One region of the Paenibacillus sp. FSL H8-0260 genome, then DNA from elsewhere that is predicted to be linked to it. Evidence: predicted binding sites of a transcription regulator. Region 1 holds the regulator's gene; the other holds the start of a gene.
The links. The regulator Rex, encoded in region 1, represses fermentation and respiration genes when NADH is low (regulators of the CRP and FNR family bind a similar motif). The targets are predictions, from matches to a motif close to TTGTGAAATATTTCACAA.
Positions count from the first base shown of each region.

Region 2: adhE (bifunctional acetaldehyde-CoA/alcohol dehydrogenase) is a predicted target of Rex. The motif match lies at 5,588-5,605, and genes of this name have one in related genera.

Region 1 covers NZ_CP150298.1:4,686,986-4,695,117, reverse strand. The annotation lists gene dinG (ATP-dependent DNA helicase DinG) at 2-2,863, shown strand; gene MHI51_RS20895 (redox-sensing transcriptional repressor Rex) at 2,994-3,647, shown strand; gene MHI51_RS20890 (amidohydrolase) at 3,634-4,935, shown strand; gene MHI51_RS20885 (DUF5590 domain-containing protein) at 5,108-5,626, shown strand; gene MHI51_RS20880 (hypothetical protein) at 6,037-6,579, shown strand; gene MHI51_RS20875 (AAA family ATPase) at 6,572-8,074, shown strand.
Region 2 covers NZ_CP150298.1:4,964,232-4,972,363, forward strand. The annotation lists gene pflA (pyruvate formate-lyase-activating protein) at 1-157, opposite strand, end outside; gene pflB (formate C-acetyltransferase) at 375-2,636, opposite strand; gene adhE (bifunctional acetaldehyde-CoA/alcohol dehydrogenase) at 2,891-5,512, opposite strand; gene MHI51_RS22200 (ABC transporter substrate-binding protein) at 5,921-7,387, opposite strand; gene MHI51_RS22205 (carbohydrate ABC transporter permease) at 7,520-8,132, opposite strand, start outside.

The DNA.
Region 1 (8,132 bases):
AATGAAATTTGCCGTGCTTGATTTTGAAACAACAGGAACCCAATCCGTGGGTGAAATTATCCAGGTTGGCCTTGCAATTATAGAAGAAGACCGGTCCATCTCCCGGGTATATGGTTCCTATGTCAAGCCCGGAACGCCGATTCCTCCTTTTATAACAGGTCTGACGGGGATTACCGATGATGATGTTAAGGATGCGCCTGAGCTGGATGAGATGATGATGGAGCTTGTTCCGCTCTTGGATGATGTTGTGCTTGTAGGGCATAATGTCGCTTTCGACTTCCATTTTTTACAAAATGCTTTAGATCGTTGTGGTTATTTGCCATTTCAAGGGCGGATTTTGGATACGATTGATTTTCTGAAAATTTGCTTTCCTTCGCTCACATCTTATCAACTAAGCTCTGTCAGTGCTCATTTTGGAGTGACACATGATCATCCGCATCAGGCAGATAGTGATGCACTTGCGACTGCTTTAGTGCTGTTGAAATGTCTTGAGGAGCTCTACGAGCTGCCGCTGCTTACGATCCAGAGACTCTGTGAGCTGTTTACCGAAGAGGATAGTGATCTGGGCTGGTACTTTGATGGTCTGCTGCGAGAGCGGGAAGCGGAGACGCTACAGCCCGAAGGTGATCTGACTTTCTATCGTCAATTAGCGCTTGCAGTAGGAGATTGGACGGAGTTAGCGCCACCTAGAGATGAGCATGCTGAGAATCCGCTAGCGAATTTATCTTTTACTGATTATATGGACGAAGTAACCAAACGACTTAAAGACACATTACCGCAGTATGAAAGCCGGGAAGCTCAGGATATTATGATCAATGAGGTGATGACGGCACTTGCCGAAGACAAACACCTACTGATCGAAGCGGGCACAGGAACCGGTAAATCGCTCGGTTATTTGTTGCCTGCCATTTATCAAAGCGTTCGCACCAATGAAAAAGTCATGGTCAGCACTCATACCATTAATCTGCAGGACCAATTGCGCGAGCGGGATATCCCTTTGTTAACGCAGGTAGTTCCTTTTCCGTTTAAAGCTGCTATTTTTAAGGGAAGAGGGCATTATTTGTGTCTGCGTAAGTTTGAGCATAAAATTAATAAAAAGGACTTTATAAGCCCAAGGGAAGATGCGCTTACTGCCGCTCAGATGATTGTATGGCTCACTCAAAGTGAATCAGGGGATGATGAAGAGCTGAATTTAAGCGGCCGGGGCGGTGATTTCTGGGAGACGGTGGCAAGCGATACCGATTCCTGTCTGGGCCGTTCTTGTCCTTGGTTCCGCAAATGTTATTATCATAGGGCCAAGCATGAAGCTGGGATTGCTGACGTGGTTATTACGAACCACTCCAAGCTATTCGCAGATGTTAAGGCTGGGCACCAGCTGCTTCCGGCTTACGAGCATCTTGTCATTGATGAAGCACATCATTTAGAAGATGTGGCTGGTAAACATCTTGGCATGCATATGAAGCATTTCACTGTGGCACACACATTATCGCGGCTGTATAAAGATAGCCGAAACGGACAGCTTCCTGCTCTGCGCCAGATATTACAGTCGTCAGGCAGTGAAGAGGCTTCAGAATGGAGCGGAGTCATCGATCGGATCTACCCGGATCTGCTTACCGTCAAAGAAACCTGGGATGCACTCAGCGACAAGCTGTTCAGCCTTTTGCCGGAACGCAGTGATGCAGGGGCAGGGGAAGCGGGACAACTGGTTATGCGTTTGATTCCCGCCCGTAAGCCGAAGGATTGGGATGAATTGGTTGCACTAGAGAACACTATGAATCTGACGTTAAGCGACATCATCCGTAAGGGTGATAAAATGCTTAACGAGATGCGCGACCAGGAAAGCCAATCCTCAGCAGACAGTCTTGTTACTGATATTAGCGGTTTATTTAAGGATTTGGCTTCCATCCGTGAGCAAGTAAGATTCTTTATGGGGCTGAATGACGATAATGTAGTATATTGGCTGGAGGCAAATGGGAATTACCGCAGCAAATCACTGCAGATGTATGCTGTCCCTGTGGATGTTAGCAGCCAGCTTAAAGAGTTGTTCTTCGATAAGAAAAAAAGCATCGTGCTTACCTCGGCGACGCTGTCTGTAGATAAATCTTTTCAATTTATGATTGATAATCTCGGACTTAACGAAGCTGCGGAAGAAGGACGTCTAATGACCTCACTTCTTCCTTCTCCCTTTAAGTATCGCGAGCAGGCACTGTTAGTTATACCGCGTGATTTTCCTAGTGTGAAGGGCAGTGTGGGCGATGCTCGATTTGTCGATACACTCGTACAGTCATTATCGGAAGCTGCTAAAACAACACGTGGGCGGATGCTGGTTCTGTTTACTTCTTATAAAATGCTGCGTCAGGTATATGATCCGCTTAAAGAGGCTTTAGCCTCACAAGAGATTACGGTGCTTGGTCAAGGCGTGGAAGGTGGCAGCCGGAGCAAGCTGATCCGCCGCTTTCAGGACAGTGCAGCATCCGTATTGCTGGGGACGAGCAGCTTCTGGGAAGGTGTAGATATTCCAGGTGAAGCACTGACTTGCCTGGCCATCGTGAGACTTCCGTTTCAACCGCCGAATCACCCGTTGGCGGAAGCGAAGTCGGAGTTATTACAGGCCCAGAAGAAGAATCCGTTCATGAAATTATCTGTTCCTCAAGCGGTTATTCGTTTTAAGCAGGGATTCGGAAGACTGGTTCGCACGGCGCAGGATCGCGGAATAGTTATTGTTTATGATACAAGGGTTATTGAATCTCATTACGGGAAGTATTTCCTTTATTCATTGCCTGGTCCCAAAATGGAGCATATGCTTACTGATCAAATGGTCCCTCGCATAGCGGAATGGCTAGAGGATGGCGGCGCTTCTTAAAACGCTCGTCTTCAGTTTAGCTCCTCCTTATCCTTAAGGGCGGTGTGTTACAGTACCGTCCTTAATAAGGAGAGGTAGACGTTTGAATATGGATTTTCACAAGAACATTACTATTTTTAGGAGGAAAAATATGAAATCGGATAAAATATCAGAAGCCGTTGTTCGCAGACTGCCTGTGTACTTGCGTTTTTTGAATGATCTCCAGAATCGCGAAATATTAACAGTTTCCTCTCAGGAACTTGGACAAAAGCTTGATCTTAATCCCGCACAGATTCGTAAGGATTTAGCATATTTTGGTGACTTCGGCAGAAAAGGTATCGGCTATGATGTAACGTATCTTATTGAGAAAATCCGTCATATCCTGAAGCTGGATCAACAGCTTAATGTAGCTTTAGTTGGAGCAGGTAATCTCGGACATGCCTTGTCTAATTACAATGCATATCTTAAAGATACTATGAAAATCACGGCTATATTTGATTCGTACGCTCCTAAGGTTGGACGTAAGATCAACTCCCTTACTGTGCAACCGATGGATGAACTAGGCAGCACGATTCGTGAGCAAGGTATTCGCATTGCCATTATTACCGTACCTGATTCAGAAGCTCAAAATGTAGCAGATATTCTCATTTCTTCTGGGATTGAAGCGATTTTGAACTTTGCCCCTGTGATTCTGAAGACACCACCGAATATCCGGGTGCATGCAGCTGATTTTACAACTGATCTGCAAAGTCTTGCTTATTACTTGCGGGATGGAAAGGAAGAAAGCGAACATGAACAACAATAAAACGATAATTAAGGGCGGGTATTTTCTGACTCCGGGAACGGATGAGCCGGTTCTGAGTGGATATATGACTATTGAAGATGATTTAATCACTTACATAGGAAAAGAAGAGCCTCAGATGGAAGCTGGAGTGCAAGTGGTTGATGGCAGCCGTCTGCTGTTCATGCCTGGACTTGTAAACACACATGGTCATGCGGCGATGTCTTTGCTGCGTGGATATGGAGATGATTTAGCGCTACAAGTGTGGCTTCAGGAGAAGATGTGGCCAATGGAGGAAAAGTTCACCGGTGATGATGTATACTGGGGAACCTCCTTATCTGTATTGGAAATGCTGAAGGGTGGAACTACGACCTTCCTCGATATGTATGATCATATGGACCGAGTAGCCGAGGTAGCTGAGTTATCAGGTATCCGTTCCGTATTGATGCGTGGTGTGATCGGGTTATGTCCAGAGGATGTACAGAATCACAAGCTTGCGGAAGCGATTTCTTTTGCCCGTAACTGGCATGGAAAGGCTGAAGGCAGAATTACTACTATGATCTCGCCGCACGCCCCTTATACTTGCCCTCCGGACTTCCTGGTTAAGTTCGTGCAGGCAGCGCATGATCTGGATTTACCGATGCATACGCATATGTCCGAAACGAAACGTGAAGTGGAACAAAATGTGGCGGATTACGGGTTGCGTCCTGTAGCTCACTTAGAGAAGCTTGGCATGTTCACACGTCCCTCGATAGTTGCACATGGTGTTCATTTAAATGATGAAGAGATTGAGATCTTGGCTCGCCATAATGTGGGTGTATCTCATAATCCGGGCAGTAATTTGAAGTTGGCTAGCGGAGTGGCTCGGGTTACTGATCTTCTAAAAGCTGGTGTGAAGGTGTCTCTTGGCACGGATGGCGCGGCAAGCAACAATAACTTGGATATGTTTGAAGAGATGCGGCTTGCAGCTCTCATTCATAAGGGTGTCAGCGGTGATCCAACGGCTGTTCCAGCTCCAGAGGCTCTGCGTATGGCTACAGAATATGGCGCGCAGTCCATCTTTTTAAATAATGTAGGCAGACTTGCTGTAGGGATGAAAGCAGATTTCATTGCTATTGATATCGATCAGCCGCATTTGCTGCCACACACAGATCTGTTGTCTCATGCGGTTTACTCTGCTAGCGCTAAGGATGTTGAGCATGTGTGGGTGAATGGTAAACAGGTCATCAAGCATGGACAATGCTTAACCCTGGATGAGGAAGCTATCCGGCGTAAAGCGCAAGAAGCCTTCGAAGGTTTATTGAAGCGTTAAGTCTGGAGAATAACGAATAAATAATAGGCTGCGACTTTTTGCTTTTAGCAAAAGTTGCGGCCTTTTGTGTATTTTTAAGGCTGGGAAACCTAGAAAATTATGAAATTTTGGATAAACACGCGGGTGTGTTATATAATCAAAAAAGATATATTACTAGAAAGGGAGCTGTACCTTGAAGAAAAGGAAAAAATGGATCCTCCTGGGGTCAGTTCTGATTCTGCTCCTGGGGTTTGGACTTATCCAGTTCTATGCCTATATTATGAAAGATCAATGGAACGAGCGTGATATCGCTAAGGATGTTGCCAAAACCAGAGCGGGTCTAACAGAGGTAACCAAAGCACAAAAATCGGTTTGGGATGAAAATGCAGTGTACTGGGTATTAACAGGGAAAAATGAAGCCGGGACTGCTCTTATGGTCTGGGTCCGCTTTACGGTAGATGGAAAATTTGCTGAAGGCGACGACGCAGTGTTTGCTGAGGAACTAAGTAAAGGAACCTCGGAAGCCCAAATACGCGGCATTATCAAAGCTGATCTTCCGGACATAACGATTGAACGCTTGCTGCCGGGAGTATATAACGGAGAGTATGCTTGGCAGCTTTTTTATAAACAGAGCGGTCGGTATTATTATCAATTTTATCGCTTTTCGGATGGGTCCCGAATGGGCGAAGGTTACAGTTTACCTAAAAGTTAAGCTGAACATAAGGAAATTAAGGGTGTCATAGTAAACAAGCGAACTTATAATAAGTTCGCTTGTTTACATTTATTTGATGTACAAAAGTGATATACTAAGTGATATACTGAATGGGTGGTTATCATCGAATATTCTCTTAAATTCACATACGAAAATAGGCCGATTGATTAAAAATCAAGGCCGGTTTTGTCGAAAGTGAGGAATTTATTTGGTATTGATGGAAATATTTAAAAAATTAAATTTTAAATATATTCACATTTATTTTGAAATTAGTATATACACCTGTGATATACTACTACTTGTAATTAGAACAGCAATAAGAGACTTCAGTCTCTCTGATGAGCTCTCAAGTAGCTATAAATTATTATAATGAGCTTTATATTTTGTCATCTTTGAGAGGAGGACGTTTCTTGAAATTACGTCTTGTACCTGTGCTGATAACGTCTCTACTGTCGGCTACTCTATTGTTTGGTGGCTTCTTTTTGTATCGTCAGTTTGCAATGCAGGAACCACTTCAGAAGATTGTATCTCAATATGAGGGCGTCAATAATTCTCATATCAGTATTAACCGCAATGAGGTCACTTTGAAACTTGATCTCCAGCCAGGCACGAAATTACGTGAGCTGGTTCAGTACGTCTCCCAAGAAGGAAAATCGATGATTGATGGACGTACACTAAAACTTGATGTAGAACAGAACTCCAGTGAATTGCTGGATGAATACTGGGATAAAGCGATGTTCTCTGTAGCTGAAGCCATGGAGAGCCGTAAATATACACTTATACCCACAGAACTTGATGGACTCAAAGCGCAATATCCGCAATATAAAAATGTGATAGCCTCAACAGAAATTGACGACAATAATGTCTATGTAAGCTTGAGTAATGGAAAAGAAAGCAAATTTATTATTTTGCCGCGAAAACCTGCGACATTGGGGGTATGGAATAATGCCTAAATACCTTAAAGAAATTCTAATCGGATTTGTTCCTGTCTTGTTTATTTTCATGGCTTTTCTAGGCATTAATATATTCCCGATTGTAATTGCTGCTGGGATGCTCACGGCTTTACTTATCATTGCTCATTTAAGAGGCGGACTTGCGGTAAATGCAGGTGCCGGGAAGAAACGCAAGAAGGATGGACCTTCAAAGCTTACTTTTGAAGAAATTGGCGGGCAAGACAATGCAAAACAGGAGCTTCGTGAAGCGTTGGATTTTTTGATCCGGCATGAGGAAATCAGCAAATTCGGGATTCGGCCTTTGAAAGGGATTCTGCTTACAGGCCCTCCAGGAACAGGTAAGACCCTTATGGCTAGAGCAGCAGCACATTATACGAACTCTGTATTTGTTGCAGCATCAGGCAGTGAGTTTGTAGAAATGTACGTAGGTGTCGGTGCCGGCCGTATCCGCGATTTGTTTAAGGATGCCCGTACCCGCGCCCTTAAGGAAAACAAGCAAAGCGCTATTATTTTCATAGATGAAATTGACGTAATTGGCGGTAAGCGTGAAGGCGGACAGCAACGAGAATATGATCAGACCTTGAATCAGCTGTTGACTGAGATGGACGGGATCTATAACAACGAAACACCACGCATTCTACTGGTAGCAGCCACTAACCGTAAAGAAATGCTTGATTCAGCATTGCTGCGTCCTGGCCGGTTTGACCGTCATATTCAAGTGGACATGCCTGATAAAAAAGGCCGCAGATCGATTCTCGAATTACATGCCAAAAATAAGCCGCTTCATGCCAATGTGAACCTCGACAAAATTTCCGAAGAAGCCTATGGTTTTTCCGGTGCTCAGCTCGAAAGTGTTATGAATGAGGCAGCAATTTATATGATGCGTGAGGAATTGACAGAGGTTGAGCAGCGGCATCTGTCGATGGCGATTGACAAGGTTATGATGGGGGAAAAAACGGACAGAGAAACTAACCACGAAGAGAAAAAACGGGTGGCAATCCACGAATTGGGACATGCCATTATGGCAGAACTGCTTCGTCCGGGAAGTGTTAGTCAGGTTACGCTGACTCCGCGGGGGCAAGCCCTTGGTTATGTACGTCACAATCCTCAGCAAGAGCAGTATTTGTACACCAAAGATTATCTAGAAGATCAGATTATGATCGCACTTGGTGGAGCGGCTGCAGAAGAAATGTATTATGGCGGACGAAGCACAGGTTCGCGTGGCGATTTTGATCAGGCCCTGAATATTGTCGAAACCATGATGAAATCCGGATTGACTTCGTTGGGTATCGCCAAGTTGGAAATGGTTACCACTGAAGAGCTTATGAAGGAAAACAGTAAAATATTGGATGAATTGATGGTACGTACTCACGACCACCTTGAAAAGCAACGAAATGTATTTGATTACTCCCTTGACATTTTAATGAAGGAAGAAGTGCTCTCTGGAGAGCAATTTCGATGTCAATTTCGTGACAGCGTGCGTTTACCAGCATAAATATTTATGCTGGTTATTTTTTTTTACTTTTCAGGCATGCTAAGATATCATTATATGT
Region 2 (8,132 bases), 280 kb from region 1:
CTAGAGTCATTTCTTTACCTTCATCTAAAGCCCAGGTATCAGGGTTATGGCAATACTGACATTTCAGCAAGCAGCCTTGCATAAATAAGACAAATCGAATACCAGGTCCATCAACGGTTCCAAAGGTTTCCAAAGAATGTATGCGACCTTTAATCATAGGATGTCATCCTTTCGCCACGCCAGACTAACAGTCCCTTTTTCAACGATGAAGATCCCTGTCCTTGAGACTGTCATATCCCTATATCGCGGCAATAAAATTTAAAATTTTAACAATTCTTAAACAAGATATTACCGCCCTTGAGACAAGGGCGGTATCTTCCTTGCAATTATTTCAATAGTAGTACTAATTCAAAGATCTTCATGACAGGAACAAATTACATCGAACCGTGGAATGTACGGTTGATTACATCCATTTGTTGTTCACGAGTCAGCTTGATGAAGTTAACTGCATAACCGGATACACGGATAGTCAATTGTGGATAGTTCTCTGGGTGCTCCATAGCGTCCATCAGCTGTTCACGGTTAAATACGTTAACATTCAAATGCTGAGCGTTGTTATGGAAGTATCCATCCATCATGTGTACCAGGTTAGACTTACGGGAATCCTCGTCTTTACCAAGTGCCTTAGGTACGATGGAGAACGTATTAGAGATACCATCTTGTGCATCGGAGTAAGGCAGTTTAGCTACAGAGTTCAGGGAAGCCAAGGCACCTTTCTTGTCACGTCCGTGCATTGGGTTAGCACCTGGTGCGAAAGGTTCACCTTTCTTACGTCCGTCAGGTGTAGTACCTGTCTTCTTACCGTACACTACATTCGAAGTAATGGTCAGTACCGATTGAGTCGGCACAGAATCACGATATGTTTTGTTTTTACGGATCATAGTCATGAAGGTTTCAACCAATTCTACTGCGATGCTGTCAACAGCATCGTCATTGTTACCGTAGCAAGGGAATTCGCCTTCGGTTTCGAAATCGATCGCAATACCTTGTTCGTTACGAATAGGTTTTACTTTGGCGTATTTAATTGCGCTTAGTGAGTCAGCTGCAACGGACAGCCCAGCAATACCACAAGCCATCGTACGCAGAATGTCACGGTCATGCAGCGCCATTTCGATACGTTCGTAAGAATATTTGTCATGCATATAGTGAATGATGTTCAAAGTGTTAACATAAGTCTTAGCCAACCACTCCATCATCGGTTTGAAACGTTTCATTACTTCGTCATAATCCAGATATTCAGAAGTGATCGCTGGGAATTCCGGTCCAACTTGTGCTCCGGATTTTTCATCCACACCACCATTGATAGCATACAGTAATGCTTTTGCCAGGTTGGCACGAGCACCGAAGAACTGCATTTGTTTACCGATACGCATTGGAGATACGCAGCAAGCAATCGCATAATCTTCACCCCAGTATGGACGCATTACATCGTCATTTTCATACTGAATTGCACTAGTTTCGATGGAAACCTTAGCACAATATTTTTTGAAGGCTTCAGGCAATTTTTCGGACCACAGTACAGTTAAGTTTGGTTCCGGAGCTGGACCCAAGTTGTACAGGGTGTTCAAGAAACGGAAGCTGTTCTTAGTAACACGAGTTGTTCCGTCTTCAGCCATACCACCGATGGATTCAGTTACCCATGTTGGGTCGCCGGAGAACAGATCATTATAGTCAGGTGTACGCAAGAATTTCACGATACGCAGTTTCATTACGAAATGATCGACGATTTCTTGTACTTGTTCTTCAGTCAAAGTGCCTTCAGCAATATCGCGTTCTGCATAGATGTCCAGGAAAGAGGACACACGGCCCAGGGACATCGCCGCACCATTTTGCTCTTTAACTGCTGCCAGATATCCGAAGTATACCCATTGAGTAGCTTCTTTGAAGTTGGTCGCCGGTCTGGAAATATCCATACCATGAGCAGCTGCCATTTCTTTCAATTCGCCAAGTGCACGAATTTGTTCGGACAGCTCTTCACGCAAACGAATGATATCTTCAGTCATGGAATCTACTTCAAGCTCAGTTTGTTGTTGTTTTTTGTCTTTAATGAGGAAATCAATACCGTACAGAGCAATGCGGCGGTAGTCGCCGATGATGCGTCCGCGGCCGTAAGCATCAGGAAGACCTGTAATTACGCCGGATTTACGCACAGCTCTCATGTCTGGTGTATATGCATCAAATACGCCTTGGTTATGCGTTTTGCGAATGTTCGTAAACATGTCAACGATGTTTTGCGGAAGCTCGAAGCCATAAGCCTTCGTAGCATCAACCATCATCTTGATCCCGCCGAATGGCTGGATGGAACGTTTGAAAGGAGCATCAGTCTGTACGCCTACAATTTGTTCCTTGTCCTTGTCAATGTAGCCTGGAGCATGTGAAGTGATTGTGGAGACAGTATCTAGGGAAACATCCCATACGCCGCCTCTTTCTCTTTCTTCCTTGCTCAATTGGGAAATAATCTTCCACAGTTCAGTTGTGTTACTAGTAGGTCCTACGAGGAATTCTTCGTTTCCTTCATAAGGCTTAATGTTGCTTGCGATAAAGTTGTTAACGTCAACTTTTCTGGACCATTTACCTTTTGTAAAACTTCTCCAACCGGATTTCACTTCTTGTACATCTTTTTCAATCACCGACATGCTAAATCCCTCCATCTATATTTATATTATATTTGTAGAGATCGCGGGCTTGAAGGTTGATCCCGTGTCTCGTGATCCCAAGAAAAATATGGTTGTTCGAAAATTCACAATCATTGTTCCATATATGGGACCGTTGTTTATATAAACATTTTAGTTTATTTTCTATAAATAGACTGTGACAAATATCACCTTTCCGGTGATATTTGTCACTTATATCTAATCCACAACCATCCTATTATCTACTTAACCAAATATTAATTATCAAATCTTCCGTAGAAAGCATTACGATATACATCTGCAAGTTCAGATACCAGTGGCAGCTTAGGATTGGCAGTTGTACATTGATCTTCAAATGCACGGTCAGCCAAGTAATCTACATGGGATTCAAAATCCTTAGGATCAAAGCCCAATTGTTGGAAGGATTCTTCGATACCCAGTTTTTTGTTCATGTCGCGAATAGCATTGATCAGGCTAGTTACACCTTCTTCAGTTGTGCGAGCTGGCAATCCCAGAATACGGGCGATTTCTGCATAACGCTCGTCAGCTACGAAGTGTGAATATTTAGGGAACGAAGCGAACTTCGTAGGTTTCTTAGCATTGTAACGAATAACGTGTGGCATAAGGATCGCATTAGTACGACCGTGAGCAGTGTGATATTGACCGCCCCATTTATGCGCCAAGCTGTGGTTAATACCCAGGAAAGCATTAGCAAAGGCCATACCAGCAAGTGTTGATGCGTTATGCATTTTTTCACGGGCAACTCTGTCGCCTTCAAGAGCCGATTTTTCAAGGTATTGGAATACCAATTGGATTGCTTTAATTGCCAGACCATCCGTGTAGTCACTCGCCATAACAGATACATAAGCTTCGATGGCATGTGTCAATACGTCCATACCCGTATCAGCTACAGCAGTTTTTGGCAAGCTATATACGAACTCTGGATCAATGATAGCTACGTCTGGAGTTAGCTCGTAGTCAGCCAAAGGATATTTAGTGTGTTGTTCAGTTGTTTTATCGGTAATAACTGCAAAAGATGTTACTTCCGAACCTGTACCCGAAGTAGTTGGAATCGCTACAAACTTAGCTTTGTTTCCAAGTTTAGGGAATTTGTAAACCCGTTTACGGATATCCATGAATTTTTGTTTCAGACCGTTAAAGTCAGCGTCTGGATGTTCATAGAATAACCACATTCCTTTTGCAGCATCCATTGGGGAACCACCACCAAGTGCGATGATGCAGTCCGGTTGGAATCTGTTCATCATTGCTGTACCTTTTTCAACTGTAGTTGTCGATGGATCTGGTTCAACTTCCGAGAACACTTCGATCGCTACAGGAGTTTGGCGTTGACGCAGGTAATGTTCAACTCTCTCAACATATCCAAGCTTAACCATCATTGGGTCAGTGATAATTGCGACACGTGTGATATCAGGCATTTTGGTTAGGTACTGAGTAGCGCCTTTTTCGAAATAGATCTTGTCAGGTACTTTAAACCATTGCATATTCACGGTACGACGATTCACCCTTTTCACGTTGATCAAATTAATTGCTGTAACGTTTTGCGACACGGAGTTACGACCATAAGATCCGCAGCCCAGCGTCAACGAAGGGATGTTAGTGTTATAGATATCGCCGATCGCACCATGAGTGGAAGGCGAGTTAACGAGAATACGTCCTGTTTGCAGACGGTTGGAGAACTTCATGATTACTTCTTCATTGTTGGAGTGGATAGCCGAACTATGGCCCATACCACCAAATTCAACAACTTGTGCTGCGCGTTCAATACCTTGATCTGCGTTTTTAACTTTGTAGCAAGCAAGCACAGGACTCAATTTTTCAGCGGACAATGGATATTTAGTGCCTACACCTTCAAGTTCTGCTACCAGAATCTTAGTGCCGGCAGGAACTTGAATGCCGCACATTTCAGCAATTTTCACTGCGGATTGTCCAACGATTGCTGGATTAACCGCACATTTATCAACGTTCATAGCGCCGCTAGTAAGTTTGGCAGCTTCTTCTTTGTTAACAAAGTAGCAGCCATTAGCGATCATTTTCTTTTTCACTTGATCGAAGATTGGTTCTTCGATAATAACAGCTTGCTCGGAAGCGCAGATCATACCATTATCAAATGTTTTGGAAAGAATGATGTCCGTTACGGCTTGATCGATATCCGCGCTCTTTTCGATGAATGCAGGTACGTTACCAGGACCTACGCCAAGAGCTGGTTTACCACAGCTATAAGCTGCTTTTACCATTGCAGAACCGCCAGTTGCAAGAATAAGTGCAACGTCAGGGTTATTCATCAAAGCGTTTGTTTTGTCCATCGTTGGCATTTCAATCCATTGGATACAATTCTCAGGTGCGCCAGCTTTTACAGCCGCATCATGAAGAATTCTAGCAGCTGCTGCACTACACTCTTGCGCAGATGGGTGGAAACCGAATATAATAGGGTTCCGTGTCTTAATCGAAATCAACGCTTTAAACATCGTGGTGGATGTAGGGTTGGTTACCGGTGTGATACCCATTACAATTCCGACGGGCTCAGCAATTTTTTGGAAGCTTTCATAAGCATTGTCTTCAATAACGCCTACTGTTTTATCGTATTTAATTCCGTGCCAGATATATTCTGTCGAGAAGATGTTTTTAGTAATTTTGTCTTCGTAAACCCCGCGGCCAGTTTCTTCTACAGCCAATTTAGCGAGGTACATATGTTTGTCGAGTCCAGCCAACGCCATTGCATGAACGATTGTGTCAACTTGCTCTTGATCCAGCGCCATGAATGCCTCATGTGCTTTTTTCGCTTTATCCACCAAAGTCTGAATATACTCTTCAGCGGTAGTTTGTTTAACTTGGGCGGCGACTTCGTTCTTAACTGCCATCTCCCTCGTCCTCCTGTCAATTTTTAGGTTGTTTTTCTCTACACATTTATCTTATCACATCATTTCCACCTTGTATAGTGAAATCTTTCACAAAGTATAAAGTTTTTTTGATTTGTTTTCAAAGCGCTTTCATTCGATCATATTATAGGTGTTTTACCATTATTTATGCTGTATTATTCCTTAAATCTAAAGTTTATGTTTAAAAAGACAAGAACCGATACCCATTTTCTACCTTTCCGCTCGCAAAAATATTTTAAAAATGCAAATCTAATTTTGTTGACACTCTATTTTTCCCATGACCCTCTAAAAAATAGTCGGGAGCCATCCGTTGGGTTGATTTATAAAAATATCAATAATATAAACATAAAAAAACCGACTCCTAAAGGAGCCGGTTCTGTCCTTCCTTGCCTATTCTACTTTAATTGTATCGAAAAATTTCTCTTGCACTGTTTTGGCAGCAGCTTCAAGCTGTGTCTTGGAATCTGTTCCCTTTTTGGAGAACAGCTCTTGAATTACATTGGACATGGTTGCGTAGTAGTCCTGTGTATTGTATTGCGCTTCCGGTTTACCGTCCAGCAAGCCTAAAATATCAGGGCTGTATTGATATACATTTGTATATTTATCATACACAGCTTTTGTTTTCTTGCCGAAGTCAGAATCTGCAGAATAGTAATCTAAGAGCGGCGGAATAAAGTATTTGCCATCCGTTGTACGTTGTTGCAGAACCGCATCCAGTGCTTCTAGACCTTTATCGGAGAAGTAATCAAATGTAATATAACGGAATGCCATTTCTTGCTCGTCTGGTGTTGCATTTGGATTGATTACAAGGTAGTCACCACCAAGTACCCCAGTGTGTTTTCCGCCTTTTTCCATCGCAGGCATTGGATACGTAAGTACATCTTCTGGTTTCAGACCGCCTTGATTCAACGCTTGCTCAATAACACCGTCAGATCCAGCCATTACCATTGCTGTACGACTTTGTTGGAATGCGCCTACAGCATCGCCCCAGCCCAGTGCCCAGTCCTGAGGAATCGCGTTTGCTTCCCATCTAAGTTTCTTGTAGAAATCCAGCGCTTTAATCCCAGCCTCAGAATTAAAAGTAGCTACAACCTTACCGCCTTCAATCTTCTGAATTTCACCGCCAGCTTCGAACAGGAAGTTGGTCCAGTTCCAGCCAGCTTCATTCCCTTTACCCATTGGAGCAATACCGGAAATCCCTTTTTTGGTATCAGCTACGCCTTTCGCGGTATTCAGCATATCATCCCAAGTCCAATCCATAGATGGAACAGCAACGCCTTTTTCATCCAGCATTTTTTTGTTGATCATTGTGGTTGTTACATAACCCTTTTGAGTTACGCCGAATACTTTTCCGTCAATGATAAATTGGTTTTGGAGAACCGGGTTAATTTGATCCTTAAATTCGTATTTATTCCACAGATCCGTAATGTCAGCTACCCAGCCTTTTTCAACAAGAAATTTTGCTTCTGTAGCGTAAGTGTTAAAGAAGGTTGGAGCTTCATTCGCTGCCATTTTGATGCCGATTTCACTTACATTGTACTGCCAATCGTCTTTGACGATTTCAACATTCGGATACTCCTCTTGGAAACGTTTGATCTTGTCATCTTCCTGTGCTCTAACTTCGGTTAGGTCAGGGGTTGGATAGTGAATTTTGATGGTCACTTTTCTTTGTGTGATATCATCAGTTGGCGCTGCTGTAGCACTGCCAGCATTATCTGTTGCAGCATTCGTTGGCGCAGTAGTCGCTTCCCCTTCCTTGTTTCCTGTTGTGTTTCCGTTATTGTTGTTACCGCCGCATGCGGTTAACAATGATCCGGCCACAAGGAGGCTTAGTAGCACGCTAGAGTACTTACGCATTGAAACTCCCCTTTTCAATTCATAGTTATCTTACATATCGATCATAAAAGAGAAATCGTTTACAAACGAGGTGCATTTATATTCCTTTCATGTGCATGTTTACGATCCGTGACTAAATTCGTCGATCCGCGCTTATCCCTTAACTGCTGATAATGCGACACCACGCATAATGAACTTTTGGAAGATCAGGAAGACAAGGATCGGCGGCAACGATACGATAAATAGGATAGCGAATTTAATATTCGTATTAAGTGCCTTTACATTAATAACGTATTTATAGATTGCTGTCGCGAGCGTATATTTCTCTTCACTGTGCATAACCAGAGATGGCCAGAACCAGTCATTCCATGCAGTAGAAAAGATAAAGATCGCCAGCGTAGCAAATATCGGAACCGACAATGGCACTGCAATGGAGAAAAAGCTTCTCGGCTCAGAGGAGCCGTCAATCCGCGCGGCTTCAAAAATTTCAGGATGTATCCCATCAAAAAAGTTCTTTAAGAGTAGAAAATAGAATGTATTCGCACCAGCCGGCAGCCAAAAGGCAGCGTACTGATTCAGTAATCCAAGCTCTTTTAGATTGACAAAGTTGGGAATCATGTAGCTGGTCGCCGGAATAAATAATGTCATCAGGAAAAAGAAATAAATTGCCTTTCTGTAAGGAACATTCATACGAGAAATGCTGAAAGCAGACATTCCCAATACGACTAGTGTCACGACCATATTCCCCACAAAAATATAAATAGTG